DNA from 3 places in the Methylosinus sp. sav-2 genome. Region 3 is predicted to be linked to each of the others. Evidence: predicted binding sites of a transcription regulator. Region 3 holds the regulator's gene; each other region holds the start of a gene.
The links. The regulator LexA, encoded in region 3, represses DNA repair genes until DNA is damaged. The targets are predictions, from matches to a motif close to TGTTCNNNNTGTGTTCNG.

Region 1: a site for LexA is predicted at 3,310-3,327, ahead of recA (recombinase RecA). Genes of this name have one in related genera too.
Region 2: a site for LexA is predicted at 3,716-3,733, ahead of EDE12_RS15270 (YifB family Mg chelatase-like AAA ATPase). Genes of this name have one in related genera too.

The regions. Positions count from the first base shown of each region.
Region 1 covers NZ_SOEJ01000001.1:1,064,932-1,070,054, forward strand. The annotation lists gene EDE12_RS04945 (DUF2165 domain-containing protein) at 1-252, opposite strand, end outside; gene EDE12_RS04950 (GDSL-type esterase/lipase family protein) at 322-978, shown strand; gene lysM (peptidoglycan-binding protein LysM) at 1,063-1,554, shown strand; gene EDE12_RS04960 (DUF3617 family protein) at 1,771-2,184, shown strand; gene EDE12_RS04965 (cytochrome c) at 2,189-2,521, opposite strand; gene pyrE (orotate phosphoribosyltransferase) at 2,551-3,147, opposite strand; gene recA (recombinase RecA) at 3,479-4,558, shown strand; gene alaS (alanine--tRNA ligase) at 4,824-5,123, shown strand, end outside.
Region 2 covers NZ_SOEJ01000009.1:107,698-112,820, reverse strand. The annotation lists gene EDE12_RS15280 (OmpA family protein) at 1-162, opposite strand, end outside; gene EDE12_RS15275 (ATP-binding protein) at 270-2,030, opposite strand; gene EDE12_RS15270 (YifB family Mg chelatase-like AAA ATPase) at 2,104-3,642, opposite strand; gene EDE12_RS15265 (lytic murein transglycosylase) at 3,970-4,839, shown strand; gene EDE12_RS15260 (hypothetical protein) at 4,873-5,123, opposite strand, start outside.
Region 3 covers NZ_SOEJ01000002.1:215,878-221,000, forward strand. The annotation lists gene EDE12_RS07195 (DUF433 domain-containing protein) at 1-475, shown strand, start outside; gene EDE12_RS07200 (DUF5615 family PIN-like protein) at 472-870, shown strand; gene lexA (transcriptional repressor LexA) at 1,031-1,735, shown strand; gene EDE12_RS07210 (AsmA family protein) at 1,978-3,858, shown strand; gene EDE12_RS07215 (GNAT family N-acetyltransferase) at 3,869-4,396, opposite strand; gene EDE12_RS07220 (DUF1778 domain-containing protein) at 4,389-4,679, opposite strand; gene EDE12_RS07225 (ABC transporter permease subunit) at 4,728-5,123, opposite strand, start outside.

The DNA.
Region 1 (5,123 bases), on a different contig from region 3:
CGCGCCATAGAGGCAGAGCGCTCCATAGGCGAGCTCCGTCGCGATGATCCCGGCATAGATCAGCCGCTGCAGCGCGTCGGAGAGAATGGCGCGGCTCATCAGCGCGGCGTCGGCATGGGTCGTGTCCATGGAGACGACATGGCGAAGGACCTCGAAATTCGTGCCATAATCGAAAATATTGCCGAGCCCGGTGACGAGGCCGAGAAGGCCGGCGCAGGCGGCGAGCAGGATCTTGGCGATGCGGGCGATCATGCGGGCGTCCTCCCCAGAGTCGATTCGGATCTATGTCCTGCCGATGACGCGGGCGAGGCGGCGAGGGCGATGATCGCGACATTGGCGCAAATTTTTTTCATTCTCGTCTTTCTCCTGCTGCTCTTTGGCGCGCTGATCGCGGCCTCCGACGCCGGCGTGCGGCGCGCCTTTCGCATCGCGCTGCATCGGCGCGTCACGCGTCTGCGGGCGCCGCGCTACGCCATCGTCGGCGACAGTCTCGCGGCGCAATGCGACTGGCGCCCGCTCCGCCGGCGCCCCTTCGACGTGCTGCGCCTCTGCCTCGGCGGCGCGACGCTGAAGGATATAGGCGCGCAAATCGTCGAGGCGCGCATGATGGGCGCGCGCTGCTTCATCATCGATGGCGGCTTGAACGATCTTCTCTTCGACGCGGCGCCGCTCGCGCAGATCGACCATGATTTTCGCGCGCTGCTGCGCCGCCTGCCGGAGGATGCGCGCGGCGTTCTGATGCTCGCGCCCCATGTCGCCGACGCCGCCCAGGCGCCGCGCATAGACGAGATCAATGCGCTGATGCGCGCGCTCGCCGAGGCGCGCGGGCTCGCGGTCGTCGATCTCGCGCCGCAGCTTTCGCAAGACGGCGCGCGGCGGCCAGAGATGACCAATGACGGCCTGCATTTTTCGCCGCTCGCCGCGCAGCTATGGGTGCGGGCGGCGCGAGAACGCCTTCTTCGTGATGGGCTCGCCTGAGCGCGGCGCGCCCTATGTAACGCGGCGCGGGCGCAATTCCACCGGCGCTCGCGCTCACGCCAAAGCGCGAAGGAGGTCGTAAAAATGGGTCTCTTCAATTTCTGGAACAACTCGAAGAGCGGCGAGCAGATCGACAAGAATGCGCCTTCGCCCAAGGGCGCGACCGAGAACGCCGCCGCGCCCGCCGATGAATTGAAGAAGGAGATCGAGAAGAAAGGTCTCGACGCCTCCAAGATCGAAATCTCGGTCGAGGGCGACAAGGTGAAGCTCGGCGGCAAGGCGCCTTCGACCAGCGACGCGGAGAAGATCGTGCTCGCCGTCGGCAACACCAAGGGCGTCTCGCAGGTCGAGAGCAATATCGTCGTCGGCAAGCAGGAGACGGAGTCGTTCTTCTACAAGGTGCGCCAGGGCGACACGCTGTGGAAGATCGCCGAGACGCAATATGGCCAGGGCAAGGGCGGAAAATACGAAGAGATTTTCGCCGCCAATCGGCCGTTGCTCTCCGATCCCGACAAGATCTATCCCGGCCAGGTGCTGCGTATTCCCAAGGCCCAAGGCGCCGCCGGCCAGGCCTGACGCTCACTGTCACGCGGCCTCTCTCGGGAGGCCGCGTCACGCATTCGGGAAAAAGCGGCGGCGCGCGCGGGAGCTATTCTTAAAATGCGCGCCCGACATTGAAAACGAGTTGCCTCGCAAACGCGCGCGCCACATATTCTGCGCCGCAAAAAAATCATACGTGATCGAGGCGAAGCGTTGAACCTCCGCATCTATCGTCGCGCGCCATATCTCGCGATGCTCGCAGTGACTTTGTCTCTCTCCGTCATTGCGAGCGCGCGCTCGTCGCGAGCGGACGAGTTGCCGCAGCGTCGGCCCGGTCTCTGGCGCATAAAAACAATATCGCCGGACGTGGGACTGCAGTCGCATGACGTCTGCATCGAAGCGGGCGACGGCATCCTCGGCGCTCCGCAGGACAATTGCACGAAGCCGACGGTCGAATCCGCGCAAGGCGGCGAGGTCATCGTCACCTTCTCATGCGATCTCCATGGCGCGCGCGAGGTGACGAGCCTCTTGCTCACCGGCGATTTCTCGAGCTGGTATCGCGCGCAATCGAAGACGACGCTCACGCAAAAGAGCGGCGCCACGCGCGAGCGCTCCGGCTTCACGATCGACGCGAAATTTCTGCAGCCCGATTGCCCGAAGCCGTGACGCCTCAACGCTTGGGCGCGAGGCCGACGATATAGGCGGAGAGCGAGTCGATCTCATCCGGCGTGAGGATGAGATTGGGCATGTTCCGATGCGAGCTGCGCAGAAAAACCTTGATCGCCAGCTCCGTCGTCGAGGGCATGCGCGCCACATCGACGAAGCTGGGCGCCTTGGCGGCCTCGTCCTTGGCCGGCGTCTTCTCGTCTATGCGATGACATTCGACGCAGAGCGAGGCGGCGAGACGCCGCCCGGCCGAAGGATCGCTCGATTGCGCGAGCGCCGGCGCCGCGACGCCTCCGCAAGCGAGGAAGGCTAGAAACATCGGCGTCGCGCAATTCATGGCTCTACCTCCGAAACGGCATGCAAGGCCTATATGGTGAAATCGCCGCGCTTGAAAATCGACACCAGCGTGATTCCCTTTTCGGCGAGCTTTTCCGCGGCGCCTTCCTCACGGTCGATCACGACCAGCGCGCGCGTCGCTCTCGCCTCCGGGTGCTCCTCCACCATGCCGGCGATGGCCTCCAATATAGAGCCCCCCGTCGTCGCCACATCGTCCACGATCAGCGCCTCGCCGCCCTTGGGCACATAGCCGTCGATGCGCTCCTTGGCGCCATGGCCCTTGGCCTCCTTGCGCACGAAGAAAGCCTCGACCGGCGCGCCCTTGGGAAAGCTCACCGCGGCGATGGCCGCCACCATGGGCACGGCGCCCACGGCCAGCCCGCCGACGCCCTTTATCCCCTGCGCCTTCATATAGTCGACGACGATATCGGCGATGAGATGCGCGCCCTCCGGCAGCATGGTCGTCTGGCGCAGCTGGAAGAGATAATTGCTCTTGCGGCCCGAGGAGAGCGTGAAATCGCCGCGCAGCAGCGAATGCGTGTCGATCAGCCGATGCAGCCGCGCCCAGCGCGGATCGGCGGAATCGAGAACGGCGTCGGGACGGGAAGGCGCGCGCGTGTCGCTCATGGGCTGTCGAAACTCCGCTGTCGATCGTGAGAAATAGGCCGGGAGCCGGCTGCGGTCCCTTACGCCGAGGAACTCGCGGACTTCAAGCCGGTTCCTTCCCCTGGCTCGCGCCCGGCCTGCCCTTGGCTCGCGCCCGGCGGGGCGAAGCGGGGAAAAATCATGCGGAACAAAAAAAGAACTTGGCGAAGAGAACAAATGCGATACAATCTGCCCATCCGATCTTCGCGTCCGATATCGCCTGATCCTCGCAAGTCTTTCACCGCTCTTTCGTTCCCGGGCCGCATCTCGCGTTGCGCCTGCCGCCCTGCCTGTGCCAGAAGGAATCATCGCCGTGAGCCAAGCCAATCTCCGCCTCGTGGAAGGAACCTCCGTGGACAAGACCAAGGCGCTGGACGCCGCTTTGTCGCAGATCGAGCGGGCCTTCGGCAAAGGCTCGATCATGCGGCTCGGCAAGAATCAGAAAGCCGTCGAGATCGAGACCATCTCCACCGGCTCGCTCGGGCTCGATATCGCGCTCGGCGTCGGCGGCCTGCCGCGCGGCCGTGTCGTGGAGATCTACGGGCCGGAATCATCGGGCAAGACGACGCTGACGCTGCATGTGATCGCCGAGGCGCAGAAGAAGGGCGGCGTCTGCGCCTTCGTCGACGCCGAGCATGCGCTCGATCCGGTCTACGCCCGCAAGCTCGGGGTCAATCTCGAGGAGCTGCTGATCTCGCAGCCGGACACGGGCGAGCAGGCGCTGGAGATCACCGACACTCTGGTGCGCTCCGGCGCGGTGGATGTGCTCGTCGTCGATTCGGTCGCCGCGCTGACGCCGCGCGCCGAGATCGAGGGCGAGATGGGTGACGTGCAGCCCGGCCTGCAGGCGCGGCTGATGAGCCAGGCGCTGCGCAAGCTCACCGCCTCCATCTCGCGCTCCAACACGCTCGTCATCTTCATCAATCAGATCCGCATGAAGATCGGCGTGATGTATGGCTCGCCGGAGACGACGACCGGCGGCAACGCCTTGAAATTCTACGCTTCCGTCCGGCTCGACATTCGCCGCATCGGCTCCATCAAGGACCGCGACGAGGTCACCGGCAATCAGACCCGCGTCAAGGTCGTCAAGAATAAGGTCGCTCCGCCTTTCAAGCAGGTCGAGTTCGACATCATGTATGGCGAGGGCATCTCCAAGGTCGGCGAGCTCGTCGATCTCGGGGTGAAGGCCGGCGTCGTCGAGAAATCCGGGGCTTGGTTCTCCTATGACAGCCAGCGTCTCGGCCAGGGCCGCGAGAACGCCAAGACCTTCCTCAGGCAGAACAAAGAGGCCGCCGAGCGGATCGAGCAGGCGATCCGCGAGAATTCGGGCCTCATCGCCGAGCGCATCCTCGACGCCGGCGGCGAGGAGGATGGCGCCGGCGGCGAGGAGTGAGTCGGGCGATCGCCGAAGGTGAAGCGAGGACGGCCCACCCTTTGAGGGAAGGGTCGGACGGCGCAGCCGTCCGGGGCTGGGTTCCACCACGGAGACTCCAGAACATCACTCCCTTCTGCGATCCGCGCGGCCTGTTCCACTTCGCGGACAAATGCTCTAGAAGGGCTCGGTTCGCGCCGGGCCTTTTCCTTTTCCCAGCGACGGTTACGGCCGAGCGCGCGTTCGATGGCCATTTGTGCCGAACAAGCGGGCGACAAGAACCGATATGAGTGGCGTCAACCAGATCCGTTCGACCTTCCTCGACTATTTCTCGCGCAATGGACACGAGAAGGTCGCATCCTCGCCGCTCGTCCCGCAGAACGACCCCACGCTGATGTTCACCAACGCCGGCATGGTGCAGTTCAAGAATGTCTTCACCGGCTTCGAGAAGCGCCATTACGCGCGCGCCACCACGGCGCAGAAATGCATGCGCGCCGGCGGCAAGCACAATGATCTCGACAATGTCGGCTACACCGCCCGGCATCTGACCTTCTTCGAGATGCTCGGCAATTTCTCCTTCGGCGAT
Region 2 (5,123 bases), on a different contig from region 3:
CGCCGGGGGGCGCTTTTCGTGATTTGGATCAAAGCCTTGCGGCGCGGCCTGCGCCAGCAATAGGGCTTCGCTGGCCGCGGCCGGCGCAATTCCGGCTTGCGGGCCGAGCGCCAGCGACGGCGTCATCAGCCCCGCGAGCAGCAAATTTTTTCGTCTCGACATTGTGTTCTCCCGACAAGGGCGTGAGCCATCGCAATCCCCGCGCTGCCGTTGTGACCTGCGCGCGGGGCGAAATTTTTTCTTTTTTGTGGCTATGGCGGCGCGCGCCGTCAGATCGCCTCGCGATCGCCATTCGCGCGGCGGCGCGCGGCGTCGATCGCCTCGAGAATCGTCCTCGACAAGGCGTCGAACTCGACGGGCTTGGTCAGCAGGAAATCGACCCCGGCTCCGCGCGCGGCGCGCTCGTCCTCCTCGAGCGCGCTGGCGGTCAGCGCGATGATCGGCAGCCGCCGCGCGCCCATGCGCGCCTCCTCCGCCCGAATGAGGCGCGTCGCCTCGAGGCCGTCGAGCTCGGGCATGAAGACGTCCATCAAAATGGCGTCGAAGGGCCGCAGCCGCCCGCCGATGGAGGAGCGCGCCAGCTCGACGGCGCGCGCGCCATCCTCGACGCGCGTCACCAGCGCGCCGAGCTTCTCGAGATGGCGGCAGACGATCAGCGCATTGACGTCATTGTCCTCGACGACGAGCACGCGCCGGCCGGCGAGCGTGCGCTCGGGCGCGACGAAATCCTCGTCGTTGCGCGTCGGCGGCGGGGCGGCGGACAGGCGCTCGACCAGCGAGGCGGCGCGCACCGGCTTCACCAGCCAGCCGTCGAAATGGCGCAGCGCCGCCTCGCCGAAGGCGCGTCGCTCCATGGGCGAGAACATCAGGAACACGCGGCCGGCGCCGGCGCGGCGCGCCTCGTCGGCGAGACGCTCGGTCGCCTCCTCGCCGAAGGCGCAATCGACGATGACGGCGTCGAAACGGCCATCCGGCTCGCCGTCCAGACGGCGCGCGCCATGCGTCTCCTCCCGCGCGATCTCGGTCTGCGCGCCGGCCCCGCGCAGGATCTCGGCCATGAACGGCCCTTCGAAGATCGTCGGCGAGACGATCAGAACGCTCGAGCCGGCGAGCGGCCGCTTGCGCTCACGCGTGCGGTCGTCGAAGAGGGCATGCGGCCCGCGCGGCAGGGTGAAGGCGAAGATCGCGCCGGCGCCCGCCGCCTCCTCTATCTCCAGCCGGCCGCCCATCAGCGCGGCGAGATGGCGCGAGATGGCGAGGCCGAGGCCGGTGCCGCCATGGCGCCGCGTCGACGAGCCGTCGCCTTGCTCGAACTCCTCGAAGATGATCTCGCGGGCCGCCGGCGCGACGCCCGGCCCCGTGTCGGCGACGCGAAACAGCAGCGCGCCTTTGGCGTCGCGCTCGACGCGCAGGCCGACGCCGCCGCTCGCGGTGAAATTCACGGCGTTGCCGGCGAGATTGACCAGCACCTGGCGCACGCGCGCGGCGTCGCCGGCGACGATCTCCGGCGCGTCCGGCGCGATATAGCTCGCGATCTCGAGATGCTTGGCCTGGGCGCGCGGCGCCAGCAGCTCGACGACGCCCTCGACGAGCGGCGCAAGCGCGAAGGGCTCGACCGACAGCTCGATCTTGCCGGCCTCGATCTTCGAGAAATCCAGAATATCGTCGATGAGCTGTGCGAGCGAGCGGCCGGAGGCGGCGATCGCCTCGACATAGCTCGCCTGCTCGGCGTCGAGCCGCGTCGCCGCGAGCAATTGCGCGAGGCCGAGCACGCCATTGAGCGGCGTGCGAATCTCATGGCTCACCGTGGCGAGAAAGCGCGATTTGGCCTGGCTTGCCGCCTCGGCGCGGTCGCGCGCGGCGGCGGCGGCGCGCAGCTCCCAGATTTCGTCGCGCAATCCTTCTAGCTCTGTCTCGACCGCGCGGCGGCGGCGCGCCCGGCGCGCGCGCACGAGCCATAGCCAGACGCCCGGCGCGAGAGCGGCGAAAAAAGCGAGAAGGACAAAAACGCAAGGAGGAACAGCGGGCATGCGGGACGGTCCAGAGCCATTCGACGAAGATGCAATTATTTCACGGCAATCCACAGAAAAGTATGAATTGGGCTCAGGCGGCGACGCGGGCTCCGGCGGAGCCGCCGCGATAGGCGAGAGCTTCGGCGAGATGGCGGCGCGCTATGGCGTCCGAGCCGTCGAGATCGGCGATGGTGCGAGCGAGCTTCAGCGCGCGATGGAAGCCGCGCGCCGAGAGGCCGAGGCGCTCGGCCGCCTCGCGAATCAGCGCCGTTCCGGAGGCGTCGAGCGCGGCGGCTTTTTCGATCGCGCTGGCCGGCGCGCTGGCGTTGGTGGTGGAGCCGGGAAGGCCGAGAGCCGCATAGCGTCGGCTTTGGCGTTCGCGCGCCGCGGCGACGCGCGCCGCCACCTCGGCCGAGCCTTCGGCCGGCGGCGGCAGCACGAGATCGGCCGCCGAGACCGCCGGAACCTCGATCCTGAGGTCGAAACGGTCGATCAGCGGGCCTGAGAGCCGCGCCTGATATTGGGCGATGCAGCGCTCATTGGGCTGGCGGCGGCAGGCGAAGCCCGGCTCCAGCGCATGGCCGCAGCGGCAGGGGTTCATCGCCGCGACGAGCTGGAAGCGGGCCGGATAGACGGCGCGATGATTGGCGCGGGACACGGCGACCTCGCCGGTCTCCAGTGGCTGGCGCAGGCCATCGAGCGCCTGCGCCTGGAACTCCGGCAGCTCGTCGAGGAACAGCACGCCATTATGGGCGAGCGAGATCTCGCCCGGACGCGCATGGGAGCCGCCGCCGACCAGCGCCGGCATGGAGGCGGAATGATGCGGCGCGCGAAACGGGCGCCGATCGGTGAGCTCGCCGCCGGCGATCTCGCCCGCGACGGAATGGATCATCGAGACTTCCAGAAGCTCGCGCGGCGACAATGGCGGCAGAATGGAGGGAAGGCGCGCCGCCAGCATGGATTTGCCGGCGCCGGGCGGGCCGTTCATCAGGAGATTATGGCCGCCGGCCGCCGCGATCTCCAGCGCCCGCTTGGCGCTCTCCTGGCCCTTTATGTCGGAGACGTCCGGCAGCGCCGTCGCCGCCGCGCGCACGGCCGGCTCGGGCCGCGAGAGCGCCTGAACGCCTTTGAGATGATTGACGAGCTGGATCAGCGAGCGCGGCGCGATCACCTCCATGTCGCTCGACGCCCAGGCCGCCTCCGGCCCGCATTGGCGCGGGCAGATGAGCCCATGGCCGCGCGTGTTGGCGGCGACCGCCGCGGGCAGAACGCCGGCGACCGGCGCGATGGCCCCGTCGAGCCCCAATTCGCCGAGCACGGTGAAGCCGTCCAGCGCATCCGAGGGGATGGCGCCGATCGCCGCCATCACGCCGAGCGCGATCGGCAGATCATAATGGCTGCCCTCCTTGGGCATGTCGGCCGGCGCGAGATTGACGGTGATGCGCTTGGCCGGCAGGGCGAGGCCGGAGGCGACGAGCGCCGCCCGCACCCGCTCCCGCGATTCGGCGACCGCCTTGTCGGCGAGGCCGACGAGGGTGAACACGACATTGCCGCTGGCGATCTGCACCTGAACGTCGACGGGCTTGGCCTCTATGCCCTCGAAGGCGACCGTCGCGACTCTGACCACCATGACGAAAGCTCCGAGACCCCGATATCGCTCTGACGCAAACGCCGCCATAGTAGACGGGCGATTTCGCCGCGGCAAGAACAATATGAGAACGAAAATTGGCCATGCTTCGGCAACCGGCCGCTAACCGGCGAGAGCTAGTCTGAGGCCGGTTTCAAGGATCGGCAATTTCGGCTTTTCGCGAAAGCGTCGCCATCGTGCGGCCGCGCTCTCGTGAGCAAAGAGCGCTTTCCGATCGGACAGGGCCGTTCGATCGATCAGAAATTCGCGCTGGGGGGATATCGCCCTCGAGAGCGCAAAGGGCTTCGCCCGAGAGATGGGGTCGGCGATATGTCTCAGAACAAACGGATGACGAGGGCGCTCGGCGCCGCGGCTTTGGCGCTGGCGATCGGCTTCGGCGCGCCGAAGGCGCAAGCGGCCGAATGCGGACGCAATGGCGAGGGATTCGAGGCCTGGCTCAGCAGCTTCGAGAAGGAAGCCGCCGCGGCCGGAATTTCCAAGGCGGCGATCGATTCGTCGCTCCGCGACGTCTATTACGACCGCTCGGTGATCTCGCATGATCGCGGGCAGAAAGTGTTCCGCCAGACATTCGAGCAATTCTCGGCGCGCATGGCCAATTCCTTCCGCGTGAGCAAGGGACGCGCGCTGCTGCAGAAGCATGCGGCGCTGTTCAAGCGCATCGAGCAGAAATATGGCGTGCCGGGGCCGGTCATTGTCGCCATCTGGGGGCTGGAGACGGATTTCGGCTCTTATCTCGGCGACTTTTCGACGATTCGCGCGCTGGCGACGCTCGCCTATGATTGCCGTCGCGCCGACAAGTTCCGCGCCGAGCTGCTGGACGCGCTGCGCATCGTGGAGCGCGGCGATCTCGATCCCGCGCAAATGCGCGGCGCCTGGGCGGGCGAGATCGGCCAGACGCAGTTCATGCCGTCGTCCTATCTGAAATTCGCGGTGGATTTCGACGGCGACGGCAAGCGCGATCTCGTTCACAACACGGCGGATGTGCTCGCCTCCACCGCCAATTTTCTGCATGGCTACGGCTGGAAGCCGGGCGCCGGCTGGGACGAGGGCGATCCGAATTTTCCGGCGCTGCTCGAGTGGAACAAGGCGAAAGTCTATTCCAAGACCATCGCCCTGCTCGCCGATAAGATCAAAGGCGCGAGCGACACGCGCTCATCAGGAATAGACGCTCCGCGATGAGGCGGCCGCTTTTCGGCATGGTCTGCGGAGGGCTTACTCCGCCGGCTCGGCGTCGGCCGTCTTCAGCGAATGGATCGGCCGGTGCCGTAGATAGATGAAGAACATGGCGATGACGCCGACGCCCATGAGCAGATAGAGGGGCAGGGTGCGCATGAAGCTCTTGCCCACGGAGAAGGGGAAGCGCGACACCCAGCGCTCGCCATGGTCGCCGGTCACGGTCACTATGCCGACGAAATAGCCCGCGTCGGGAAAGTCGTGCTCGAAATTGATCGTGCCGGTCGGAT
Region 3 (5,123 bases):
CGCCGCCTTAAGAGTGTTGAATGTGCTGACGAAGCAGTATTCTGTGTCGGTGCAGCATATTCGCGAAGTGGCAAAAAGGCTGTGCTCCATGGACAATGGAGCATGGGCTCGAACGACTCTGTATGTTCTCAAGCGGAAAGTGAATTTTGTAGACCCAGCCGATGGGAAGCAAAAAGAGATCGTCAGCGGACAATATGCGATAGGGATACCGCTTGAAAAAGTGGTCTCGGATACCAAGCGCGACGTGCAGCAAATGTCTGAACGCTCCTCTTCGATGATAGGGACGGTGGAGACGCATCGGCACGTCGTTAGTAATTCTCCCGTAATCGCTGGGACGCGAGTTCCTGTGAAAGCGATCAAGAGCTTTGCCGACGCTGGATACACTGTCGAGCAGATTCGATCTGAATATCCGACGCTTACGAGAGAAGACATAGAAGCCGCTATTTCTTACAAGTCGAAAAACAAGGCCGCGTGACAGAGAAGATTCGCCTACGTTTGTTCCTCGATGAATGCGTGCCGGACAGCGTCGGGCGCGTCTTTTCCGATGCGGGACACCACGTAATCTATCTTCGAGACGCCGGCGCGCGAGGGTCGCCAGACCCGCTTGTTTGCACATTGGCCGAAGCAAACGAGGCGATCCTCGTGAGCCTCGACGGCGATATGAAGCAGCTCGCGAAAGAAAATGGGATCAGTAAAAGGCGATTTATAAATCTGAGCCTTATCAAATTTTCGTGTGAAACCGTGAAGGCTGCGCAGCGCGCTGCAGACGCGATGTCGGTGATCGAGCACGAGTGGCGCCGAAGCCGAGACCGCGAAGGAAGGCGTGTTTTCGTCGAGATTTATCCGGGAACGATCTCGATCAAGCGTTGAATTGGGCTCAGCGCTCGACCAATTGGGTATTCGCGTCACCGCCCTTGCAGAACGCACCGAGAACGCTTATCCTCCCGTTCATGATTTGTTTATGAACCCGCGCCATCATGGCCGGGTTCGGACGTGGCGCGACGCGGGCGGGCGGCGCCGGGGGGCTTCCATGCTGACCAAGAAACAGAGCGATCTGCTGCGCTTCATCCATGAGCGCCTGAAGGAGACCGGCGTGCCGCCCTCCTTCGACGAGATGAAGGACGCGCTCGATCTGCGCTCCAAATCCGGCATTCACAGGCTCATTCTCGCGCTCGAGGAGCGCGGCTTCATCCGCCGACTGCCCAATCGCGCCCGCGCGCTCGAGGTGCTGCGCCTGCCCGAATCGGCGACGCCTCGCGTCGCCGCGCGCGGCGGCAAATTCTCGCCCTCGGTCATTGAGGGCGCGCTCGGCCGCGTGCGCCCCGTCCCGGCCGGCGAGCCGGAGTCCGATCAGCAGGTGGCGATTCCGGTCATGGGCCGCATCGCCGCCGGCACGCCCATTTCCGCTCTGCAGAATCGCAGCCACACCATCAGCCTGCCGCCGGATATGCTCGGCGGCGGCGAGCATTTCGCGCTCGAGGTGCGCGGCGATTCGATGATCGAGGCCGGCATTCTCGACGGCGACGTCGTCGTGGTGAAGAAGCAGGACAGCGCCGACACCGGCGATATCGTCGTCGCCCTCATCGACGAGGAGGAGGCGACATTGAAGCGCCTGCGCAAGCGCGGCGCCTCCATAGCGCTGGAGGCCGCCAATCCGGCCTATGAGACGCGCATTTTCGGGCCGGATCGCGTCCGCATCCAGGGGCGTCTGGTCAGCCTTCTGCGCAAATACTGAGAGCCTCGCGCCGCCACGATCTCGCCGCCCTTTGCCGCCATGGTCCGGCCTCGCGCGCTTTTGGCGCGCGGGCCTTTTCGCGTAGCGGCAGAGCGATAAAGGCATGTTGCTCTCGTCTCGCGCCCTCGCCGAGGGCGCGCGCTGTGTCGCCAGCGGCCCGCGGCCGCCCGCTTCTTTTCTACATGGACGATGGAATGTCGCACTCGACCGGCCCGCTGCGCGAAATCGAAGGATCCAAGCCCTTGGGCCAAAGCCGCCGCCTGCCTTTCCCGCGCCTCTCGCGCCGCTGGCTGATCGCTCTCGGCGCCGTCGCCGCAGTGGCGCTCGGCGCGGCGCTCGCGCCTTGGACCTTCTCGACCAATGCGCTGCTCGAGGAGATTTCGGGCCAGCTCAACGCCTCCTCCGGGCTGTTCATCGCCGCCAAAGGCCGCTCGACCTTCTCGCTGCTGCCGCGCCCGCACATCACCATAGACAGCATCGCCTTCGCCGATCCCAATGCGGCGCTGACTATCGAGGCCGAGAGGCTGCACGGCAATGTGCTGCTGCTGCCGCTGCTCGCCGGCCGTTTGGAAATCGCCGATATCGAGCTCATCCGCCCCGCCATAGAGGTCGATCTCGATCGCAAGCCGATGAGCACGGCCGGCGCGGCCGTGCGCGCCGCGGCGGCGCGGCCCTCGACGCCGGCGGCCGAGAAGGCCGATCGCGCCCGGCTCGGCGGCGTCTCCATCGTCTCCGGCGTCGCAAGGCTCAAATATTCGGGCGGCGAGGAAACGCTGCAGGACATTGACGCGACGCTCGATTGGCGCACCGTCGGCTCGCCGGCGACGCTCGACGCCGCTTTCTCCTGGGGCGGCGAGCGGCCGCGCGCCATGCTCTGGGTGCTGAAGCCCGGCGCGCTGCTGCGCGGCGAGCAGACGCCGGTCACTGTGCGGCTCGATTCGGACAGCGTCCGTCTGGAGGCGGAAGGCTTCGGCCAGATCGGCGCCAAGCCGCGCTATATGGGGCGCCTCACCGCCTCCTCGCCCTCGCTGCGCCATGCGCTCGGCCTCGCCAAGGTGAGCGCGCCGCTGCCCGGCGCCTTCGAGAATGTGCAGCTCTCCGCCAAGGCCAGCGTCGGCCTGCGCGATTTTCAGCTCACCGATGTGAAGCTCTCGGCCGACGACAATGAGTTCGAGGGCACATTCGCGCTGCGCCACGAGGGCGACAAGCCCATCGTCCATGCGACTCTCGCCAGCAATTTCGTGTCGCTGAAGCCGATGATCGCCGATCTGCCGCCGCTCTCCGGCGCCGACGGCCAATGGAGCCGCGACGCTTTCACCCTGCCGAATATTCAGGACGCCGATGTCGATCTACGACTTTCGGCGACGCGCGCCCGCATATTGCGGCTGAATCTCGAGGACGCCGCTCTATCGCTGCTGCTGCGCGGCGGAAGGCTCGAGCTCTCGCTCGCCGAGGCGCAGGCCTATAAGGGGACGGTGAAGGGCCGCGCCACTTTCGCCGCCAATGCGGCGGGCGCGCTGGAGTTTCACGGCAATGCGCAGCTGACCGGGGTCGACGCCGGCGCGCTCGCCTGGGACCTCGCCGCACGGCCCGATCTCGGCGGCGCGCTGGACGCCAATTTCACGCTCGACGCCACTGGCGACAGCGTCGCGCAGATCACGCGCGATCTCGACGGCCGCGCCAGCCTCACGCTGAGCGAGGGCGAGGTCGGCGGCATAGATCTCGAGCGCGCGCTGCGCCGCGTCGACAAGCGGCCTTTGTCGAGCGCGATGGATATTCGCTCCGGCCATTCGCTGGTGGATCGCGCCAGCGCGACCATCAAGATCGTCAAAGGAACCGCGAATATAGAGGACGGCCAGGCGCATGGGCCGGGCTTCGCGCTGGCCTTCGCCGGCCAGACGCGCATTCCCGAGCGCAGCCTCGCGATGAAGGCGCAGGCCAATGAGGCCGACGCCGCCGGCAAGCCGCGCGAGAAGGGCGTGCAGATCGGCTTCGATCTCTCCGGCGCCTGGGACGATCCCGTCTTCGCGCCGGACGCCGCCGCGCTGATCAAGCGCTCGGGCGCGGCCGCGCCGCTGCTGCCGCGCGTCGAGCCGGAAGCGGGCGCGGCGAAGGAGCGGTGAGGCTTTTCCCCTAGCCCGCTTCTTTTCCGATCACCCGTTCGAGCTTCACGAGATCGAGCGCCAGCGTCGGCGTTTCCACGGGCAGCCGCATGAAGCCATGATGGCGGTAGAAGGCCTCCGCCGTCGGCGAGATCGCGTGCACGACGAGGAGGCGGGCGGCTACTTCGCGCGCGGCGCGCAGCGAGCGTGAAACCGCGTCGTGAAGCAGGGCTCTGCCTATGCCGCGTCCCTGCCAGCCCGCCTCTATGGCGAGGCGCCCGAGGATCACCGAAGGAATATGTCGCGGCATGTTTCGCCGCATGGAGCCGAGCGCTTCCCGGTCGAGAATTTGGCCCATGCTCAGCGCGTAGAAGCCGACGACCTGTTGCGAGCCAGTGGCGCAGAGCACATAGGTTTTGCTCGCGCCAGCCTCCATATTGGCGAGGGCGCGCCTGTGCAGCCATTCGTCCAGAACCGTTTCGCCGCAGCGAAAATCTGTGAGCTCATGGCTCTCGCTCAGTGGCGCGGGCGGCTCGAGAGACGCTCGCGTTTCAGCCATTCCGCCAAGGGGCTCTGCTCGCGGCGAGCCGCTTCATGCCCGCCTCTTCCTCGCCGGAAGCCGGCGTATCCATCCAATCGAGAATTTTTCGAAAGGCCCGTCGGTCCGCCACGATCGTCGTCTGATCGAGCAGGACATTCTTGGCCGCGCTCAAGGCGGAGGCGAGCATGAATTGCGAGCGATTGGTTCCCGTCAATTCGGCCGCCTGGTCGATGAGCGAGCGGTCCTGCTCGCGGGCGCGCAGGTGAATATTGACTTCGGCGAGCGGCGGCGAGGGTTTCATGCGCTCGAAGATGGCGTTGTGTGTTTACAATGTCAACATCCGCGCGCCTTACCCCGCCCCGCCGCCCTTGGCGCGCCCGCGCGTGAGCAGCGCCGAAAGGCCGAGCGCGACGGCGACCAAGCCGAGCAGCAGGGTCGAGATGGCGTTGACCTCCGGCGAGACGCCGAGCCGCACTTGCGAATAGATGCGCATCGGCAAGGTGGTGGCGCCGGGGCCGGTGGTGAAGCTGGCGATCACGAGATCGTCGAGCGAGATGATGAAGGCGAGGAGATAGGCGCTGACGACGGAGGGCGCGATCAGCGGCAGGGTGACGAGCGCGAAGGCGCGGACCGGCGTCGCGCCGAGATCCATCGCCGCTTCCTCGAGCGTGCGGTCGCAGCCTTTCAGCGCGGCGTGGATCATCACAGTGGCGAAGCACATTGTGAAGGAGGCGTGCGCGAGCAC